DNA from 2 places in the Paenibacillus marchantiae genome. Region 1 is predicted to be linked to the other one. Evidence: predicted binding sites of a transcription regulator. Region 1 holds the regulator's gene; the other holds the start of a gene.
What was found. The regulator Rex, encoded in region 1, represses fermentation and respiration genes when NADH is low (regulators of the CRP and FNR family bind a similar motif). The targets are predictions, from matches to a motif close to TTGTGAAATATTTCACAA.

Region 2: a site for Rex is predicted at 2,192-2,209, ahead of nadA (quinolinate synthase NadA). Genes of this name have one in related genera too.

What each region holds. Positions count from the first base shown of each region.
Region 1 is NZ_CP118270.1:5,641,903-5,646,205, reverse strand. It holds gene dinG (ATP-dependent DNA helicase DinG) at 1-1,916, shown strand, start outside; gene PTQ21_RS25315 (redox-sensing transcriptional repressor Rex) at 2,143-2,796, shown strand; gene PTQ21_RS25310 (amidohydrolase) at 2,783-4,087, shown strand; gene PTQ21_RS25305 (cell wall elongation regulator TseB-like domain-containing protein) at 4,129-4,303, shown strand, end outside.
Region 2 is NZ_CP118270.1:1,207,283-1,211,585, reverse strand. It holds gene nadB (L-aspartate oxidase) at 1-1,145, opposite strand, end outside; gene nadA (quinolinate synthase NadA) at 1,182-2,120, opposite strand; gene ftsH (ATP-dependent zinc metalloprotease FtsH) at 2,419-4,303, opposite strand, start outside.

The DNA.
Region 1 (4,303 bases):
GCACACATACCATCAACCTGCAGGAGCAATTGAGAGAGCGGGATATTCCTATGCTGACCCAAGTGGTTCCGTTCCCGTTCAAGGCAGCGGTGTTCAAAGGACGTGGGCATTATCTGTGTCTGCGTAAGTTTGAGCATAAAATCAATAAACGTGAATTTGCTACACCGAAAGAGGATTACTTTACAGCGGCTCAGATGATTGTCTGGCTTACTCAGACGGAGACTGGAGACGACGAGGAGCTTAATCTAAGCGGGCGCGGAGGAGACTTCTGGGAGACGGTACAGAGTGAATCTGAGTCCTGTCTTGGACGTTCCTGTCCTTGGTTCCGCAAATGTTTCTATCACCGGGCCAAACATGAAGCCGGGCTTTCCGATATCGTCATTACGAATCATTCGAAATTGTTTACGGATGTCAAAGCAGCACATCAGCTGCTGCCAGCCTACGAAAGTCTCGTCATCGATGAAGCACATCATCTGGAGGACGTAGCAGGTAAGCACCTTGGTCTTCATATGAAATATTTCACGTTGGTTCATACACTGACCCGACTGTTTAAAGATAGCCGAAATGGCCAACTGCCTATGCTGCGTTCTCAATTGTCGGGTCATGAAAATTCGGTACAGTGGGGCTCCATGATTGATCAGATGTTCCCGCTTGCTGTCGAAGTTAAAGAGATGTGGGATCGACTAAGCGATGCATTGTTCGGACTGCTGCCTGAACGCAGCGATGCTTCTCCAGGCGAGACAGGACAATTCTCACTTAGACTGAAGTCTTCACAAAAACCAGCCAAATGGCAGGAATTGCAGGACGCTGAAAACCAAATTTATGTCACCCTAGGTGATTTGATTCGTAAAGGCGACAAGCTGCTGCTTGAAGTGAAAGAAGATCAGGACGATTATCAGTCCGATAGTCTGATTACGGATATCTCAGGTCTGCTCAAGGATTTGGCAACGATTAAGGATAATCTGCGGTTCTTCATGCGGATGGATGATGCCAATACCGTGTACTGGATGGAGGCCAGCGGCCAGTTCCGCAGTAAATCACTGCAACTCTATGCTGTTCCTGTCGATGTCAGTGCTCAATTGAAGGATATGTTCTTTGATAAAAAGAAAAGCGTTGTGCTTACATCGGCTACGCTTTCCGTTGACAAGTCATTTCAATTCATGATCGAACAGCTGGGTTTGCAGGAAGCTGCCGACAATAACCGTCTGTTAACGTCGATGCTACCTTCACCGTTCAATTATCGAGAACAAGCGCTGCTTGTCATTCCGCGTGATTTCCCAAGCGTGAAGGGCAGTGTAGGCGATGCACACTTTGTGGATATGCTCGTGCACTCGCTCGCGGAAACGGCTATTGCGACTCGTGGACGCATGATGGTGTTGTTTACCTCCTACCGCATGCTGCGACAGGTCTATGACCCGCTTAAGGAGGCTTTGTCAGGCAACGATATCTCTTTGCTTGGGCAAGGGGTGGACAGCGGCAGCCGTTCCAAGCTTACACGTCGGTTCCAAGATGCTAAAGCAACGGTGCTACTTGGCACAAGCAGCTTTTGGGAAGGCGTGGACATTCCGGGAGAGGCTCTGACCTGCCTTGCAATTGTCAGACTGCCGTTCCAGCCACCGAATCATCCATTAGTGGAAGCGAAGAGCGAGCTTTTGCAGCAGCAAAAGAAAAACCCGTTTATGAAGCTATCCGTGCCACAAGCCGTCATCCGTTTCAAACAGGGATTTGGCAGACTGGTTCGTACAGGCAAAGACAGAGGCATTGTGATTGTATACGATACACGCGTTATTGAAGCGTATTATGGCAAGTACTTTTTATATTCATTACCTGGTCCCAAAATGGAGCACATGCTTACAGAGCAGATAGTTCCACGCATTTCGGAATGGCTCGAGAGACCAACCGAAGAGCAACAATAACAGATACGCTCTGTAGCTTCCATTATTGCAAGACGCCAGTGATTGGCGGTAAAATTGAGTAATATCATGTATTCGTTTCATGGATATGCGAGTAAAGCGATTAAAGCAATTATCCATTATATAACAAGGAGCATCCTGTTTAATTCAGTAATCATTTTGCATCGTTTTAGACAGGGTGCTCATCTTTTCATCTATCTATCGTGGCCTTGGTAAGGGGGAGCAATGAATGAAATCAGATAAAATTTCGGAAGCCGTGGTGCGTAGATTACCTGTTTACTTGCGTTATTTGAATGAACTGCATCAGCGGGAAGTCAATACGGTTTCTTCACAAGAACTTGGACTGAGGCTGGATTTGAATCCGGCCCAGATTCGTAAAGACTTGGCTTACTTTGGTGACTTTGGTCGTAAAGGGATTGGATATGACGTTTCATATCTCATTGAGAAAATCCGCCATATTTTAAAAATAGACCAGCAGATCAATGTAGCTCTTGTCGGAGCAGGTAATTTGGGACATGCCTTGTCCAATTACAATGCCTATCTCAAAGACAACATGAAGATCGTCGCTGTATTTGATGCCTACGGTCCGAAAATTGGGAGTCAAATCAACAGTTTGACGGTACAACCGATGAATGAATTAACGGATTCGGTCAAAAAAGATAACATTCGTATAGGTATTATCACGGTTCCGGATACGGAAGCCCAAAATGTTGCAGATCAGCTGATTGAGTCAGGAATTGAAGCGATTCTGAACTTTGCGCCAACGATCCTGAAGACCCCGCCGCATATTCGCATTCATCATGCTGATTTTACGACGGATCTACTTAGCCTGGCTTATTACTTGGAGAATGGAAAGGACGACGAGGAAGATGACGACAAATAGATGGGTAATTCACAACGGCAAATTTGCCGTGAGTGAAGGTACGAATTGGAACGTGGTTCAAGGTTTTATGGTTGTTGAGAATGACAAGATTGTGCATATTGGTGAGACATTGCCGGAAGGAGACGAAAGCCTGACAAAGGTGGACGGAAAAGGACTGTTCTTCTTGCCGGGTCTGATCAATACGCATGGTCACGCGGCCATGTCGCTCCTCAGAGGCCATGGAGACGATCTGGCGTTACAAGTATGGTTGCAGGAGAAAATGTGGCCAATGGAAGCCAAAATGACGTCTGAAGACGTATATTGGGGCACATCACTTTCCGTGCTTGAAATGTTGAAGGGTGGAACAACAGCTTTCCTAGATATGTATGATCATATGGATCAGGTTGCGAAAGTGGTGGAACAATCCGGCGTTCGGGCTGCTCTGGCACGTGGGGTAATCGGGCTTTGCTCAGAAGAAGAACAACTGCGCAAGCTCGAAGAGTCCGCAGCATTTGCCCGTCAATGGAATGGACAAGCAGACGGAAGAATTACAACCGTAATCTCTCCGCACGCCCCTTACACTTGCCCTCCGGATTACATAGAGAAGCTGGTACAGGTTGCTCATGATCTGAATCTGCCTTTGCATACGCATATGTCTGAAACGCTTCGCGAAGTGGAACAGAACGTGGCTGATTACGGACTGCGTCCAGTCGCACATCTGGAGAAGCTAGGATTTTTCTCCCGTCCATCTCTGGTTGCACATGCGGTACATCTGAATGATGAAGAGATCGAGATTCTCGCAAAGCATGATGTAGCAGTTTCCCACAATCCAGGCAGTAACCTGAAATTGGCTTCGGGTGTTGCGCGTGTGCCTGATCTGTTGAAAGCAGGCGTGACTGTGTCTCTGGGAACAGACGGACCAGCAAGTAACAATAACCTGGATATGTTTGAAGAGATGAGATTGGCTGCGTTGATTCACAAAGGTGTGTCCGGTGACCCTACTGCAGTGCCGGCAGGGGAAGCGCTTCTGCTTGGAACTTCATATGGTGCTAAATCCATATTCCTGAACAATACAGGCGCTCTGCAAGTTGGCATGAAGGCTGACTTCATCGCGTTGAACATCGAACAGGCCCATTTCTATCCGCATACGGATCTGATTTCCCATACGGTCTACTCGGCATCGGCCAAAGATGTGGAGCATGTGTGGGTGGATGGTAAACAAGTGGTTAAACATGGCGAATGTCTTACGATGGATGAAGAGCGCATTCTGCGTGAGTCTCAGCTGGCATTTGACAGTTTGCTTGCCCGTTAATTACAAGGACAGCATCGTCATAGGGAAAGGAAGTTCGGCTTTTGAAGAAAAAAAAGAAGTGGATATGGATTTCGCTGCTGCTCCTGGTTCTGATTCTGTTTGGACTTCAGCGTTATTATGTCTATGTTACCCAGGATCAGCGCAAGGAAGAGGCGTTGGCCATACAGGCGGCCCAGGAACAGCTGGGGATTACGTCCCACGAAGAGCTGCGTAAGT
Region 2 (4,303 bases), 2.5 Mb from region 1:
GCTCCATGTACTCCAGTAGAAGATACCTCACCGCAGGCAAATAACCGGCCAATGCTGCTCTCCCCACTGAGATCCGTCTTCACTCCGCCCATCATGTAATGTGCAGCAGGAGCAACCGGAATCCAGTCTGTGGTCATATCCAGTCCGTATCGCATACAGGTCTCATAAATAGTAGGAAACCGATGCTTAATCATCTCCGCCGGTTCATGAGTGATATCCAAATATACAAAGGTGCTGTTTGTCGATTCCATCTCACTGACAATTGCCCGCGCGACGATATCACGTGGTGCCAGTTCAAGCTGTGCATGATACCGTTCCATGAAGCGCTCGCCTTTCACATTGCGCAAATAGGCTCCTTCGCCACGTACCGCCTCGGACACCAGGAAACGTGGTGCTCCCGGATAACAAAGGGAGGTCGGGTGAAATTGGATAAACTCCATGTCCCGGACAACTGCCCCGGCACGATAGGCCATCGCCACACCATCTGCTGTAGCCACTTCCGGATTAGTCGTATATCGATACAATTGTCCAGCTCCGCCAGAGCATAGTACGGTTGCCTCTGCCTTCACAAATACTTGTGAGCCGTCAGCCTTCTGAACCAGCGCACCTACACATTCTCCCTGCTCTGTAATCAGGTCAATGACAAAATGCTCATCCCACACTTCAATCCCCGGATGTTCATTCGCCTGTGCAGCCAGTGCACGCACAATCTCATATCCCGTTGCATCCCCATTGGCATGCAAAATACGGCGGTGGCTGTGCGCACCTTCCTGCGTCAACGCCAACTCGCCGTTCTCCAGATCAAACAAAGTACCCAGTCGAATCAGTTCTTTCACTCCGTCCGGGCCCTCGTTCACCAATGCTTCGACTGCTTCGGAGCGGCATAATCCCGCTCCTGCAACAAGTGTATCCTGCAAATGGTAGGCAGGTGAATCATCCTCAGCAATAACCGCAGCGATTCCTCCCTGCGCATACCGGGTGTTACTTTCCAGTAACGACTTCTTCGTGATCATCAACACACTGCGTTGTTCACTCGCCTTGATCGCAGTAAACAAACCAGCAATGCCCGAACCAATAACCAGCACATCCGTCTCCACCATCGGCAGCGCGGACAGATCAAAATCCACTAAATATTGCGGTATCATGTTATTTCACCTGTCTTGGAGCAAGAGTAGCGCATGCTACTTCACCAGTAACATGCGCTCTAGTGATTCTCTGGCTTTGTCGGCAACCGCTGGCGGTACGTAAATTTGCGGCTTCATCGTTTCCAGACATTTAACCAGCTTTTTCAAGTTGTTGACCTTCATGTTCGGGCATACGAGGAACTTGGTAGCAAAGTGGAATTGTTTATCTGGGCTATCGAGACGCAGTTGGTATCCTGTACCATCCTCGGTACCTACGATAAATTCTTTAGCGGACGAATTCTTACAATATTCCAGAATGGCGGTTGTGCTACCTACGAAGTCACCCATCTCTACAACCTCAGGACGACATTCCGGGTGAACAACGAACTCGGCATTTGGATGCTTCGCTCTCATCTCAACCACGTCTTTGACCGTCAGCATATCATGGGTATTGCAGTAACCTTCCCAGATAATCATTTTCTTGTCTGTATGTTGTTGCACATAATGTCCCAGATTTTTATCCGGTACCCAGATGATTTCATCGGAATCAACAGATTGAATGACTCTGACAGCATTGGCCGATGTACAACAGATGTCGGTCTCTGCCTTGATCTCAGCTGAAGAATTGATGTACGTTACAACTTTGGCATTCGGGTGCTGTGCTTTCAATTTACGTAAGCCTTCAACGTTCACCATGTCTGCCATTGGGCAGCCTGCACGCTCGTCGGGGATGATAACCGTTTTGTTAGGGGCAAGAATTTTAGCGCTTTCACCCATAAAATGAACCCCGCAGAAAACGATAACATCCGCATCGGTTTGTGCCGCCTTCTGGGCCAGCAAAAACGAATCTCCCCGGAAATCAGCGACCTCCTGTACCTCGTCACGTTGATAATAATGGGCAAGAATAATGGCATTACGTTCCTTCTTCAACTCCATCAGCCGCTCGCGCAGCTCCCGGTTCATCTCAGCCTTGCGCTCTAAAGCCAGAGCTTCCACCTGTGATCCTCTCCTTATCGGGACAGCCTTATACGCTGTTTCATATGGCAAATCCAAGTCGTTATTTTCGCTTGAGAAACGAATCACAAGCGGTTTAACACCTAATGTACACAACGTTCACGACTCTGTCAATAAATGAAAACGCCCCAGAACAAGGGCATAACCGCCCATTTCCTACGTGGTTCGCCCTATAGCTCCCCGTTATCATTATCTATACAATTTAAAGGAATATATAAAAAAAGAGAGCCCGAAGGCTCTCTTTGTTCATCTGCCACTATAAACAGATGGTTGTTATAAATTAAGACGTTGGCTTCGTTCCACCATCATCCGGGTCATTGCTGTTTCCTTTGTCCAGATTCGGAGCTTCGTTAGGAATATCTCCGGCTGGTGGCTCAGGCGTTTCATCTTTGCCTTGGATACGGACGCGTACATCACCGATGTTGTCGATGATCGCCTCTCCGCTTTCGCTAGGCGTGCCTTCTCCATCATTGCTGTTCTCACTTTTTGGAGTCAGGGAACCTGTCTCGATCAATTCCTTGATCTGATCCATTTCCAATGTCTCCACTTCGAGCAATGTTTGTGCGATCAGATGCATCTCTTTCGAATGTTTTACGAGCAAGTCCTTACATTTCTCGTAACAATCGTTAATGAAGCGTTGCATTTCCTGATCAATCTCATATGCGATGGAATCCGAGTAATTCTGTTCATGACCAATATCACGGCCCAGGAATACCTGTCCCTGTGAACTTCCGAATTGCATAGGACCCAATTTCTCACTCATACCGTACTCCATAACCATACTTCGAACAATACCTGTCGCTTGCTGGAAGTCACTGTATGCGCCAGTACCAATTTCACCAATGAACAATTCTTCTGCAACACGGCCCCCAAGGAGTCCCGTTATTTTGTCCAACAGCTCCTGCTTGGTTACAAGCATACGATCTTCTTTTGGCAACATGATTACATATCCACCCGCGCGTCCACGCGGAATAATGGTAACTTTATGTACCATATCGGCATGTTCCAGGAAGTAACCTACAATGGTGTGACCTGCTTCGTGGTAAGCAATGATACGTTTCTCACGATCACTGATGACACGGCTTTTCTTCTCCGTACCTACGATAACACGGTCAATCGCCTCGTCTACCTCACGCATGGAAATATCTCTGCGATTACGACGTGCCGCAAGCAATGCCGCTTCATTCAAGAGATTTTCCAAATCTGCACCGGAGAATCCGGTAGTACGCTTCGCAATAATGTCCAGCTTCACATCTTTGGTGAGTGGTTTGTTGCGTGAGTGTACTTTCAGAACCGCTTCACGACCTCTCACGTCAGGGCGATCAACCGTGATTTGACGGTCAAAACGTCCTGGGCGCAGCAAGGCAGGGTCCAGAATATCAGCACGGTTCGTTGCAGCAACGATGATAATACCTTCATTGGCTCCGAATCCGTCCATTTCAACAAGCAACTGGTTGAGTGTTTGTTCACGTTCGTCGTGACCACCACCAAGACCAGCACCACGCTGACGTCCTACAGCATCGATCTCATCGATAAAGATGATACATGGGGCGTTTTTCTTCGCATTTTCAAACAAGTCACGTACACGAGATGCACCGACACCGACAAACATTTCAACGAAGTCAGAACCGGAAATACTGAAGAATGGTACACCCGCTTCACCGGCAACAGCACGAGCGAGCAAGGTTTTACCTGTACCCGGAGGACCTACAAGCAATACGCCTTTAGGAATCCGCGCACCTACTGCTGCGAATTTACGAGGGTCCTTGAGGAAGTCCACGACTTCAACCAGTTCCTGTTTCTCTTCGTCAGCACCCGCAACATCTTCAAACGTAACCCGTTTCTTCTCTTCGTTATAGAGACGAGCACGGCTTTTACCAAAGTTCATTACTTTACCGCCGCCGCCTTGAGCCTGATTAAACAGGAAGAAGAACAGCAGGAACATAATGATCAAAGGAATAAAGGAAGTCAGCAACGTCAACCAGATGCTGTCACCTTTCATAGGTTCCTGATGATATTCAAAATTGTTCGTTTCGCTTGCAGCTACAAGCTCACTAATCGCCTCATCCGTAGGAGGAATATACGTTGAGAAATTTTCTGATTTGGCCCCGTCAGGTATCTTTCTGTATTGACCGGTCACGAGGTACGTCTGACCGTTGAATTGA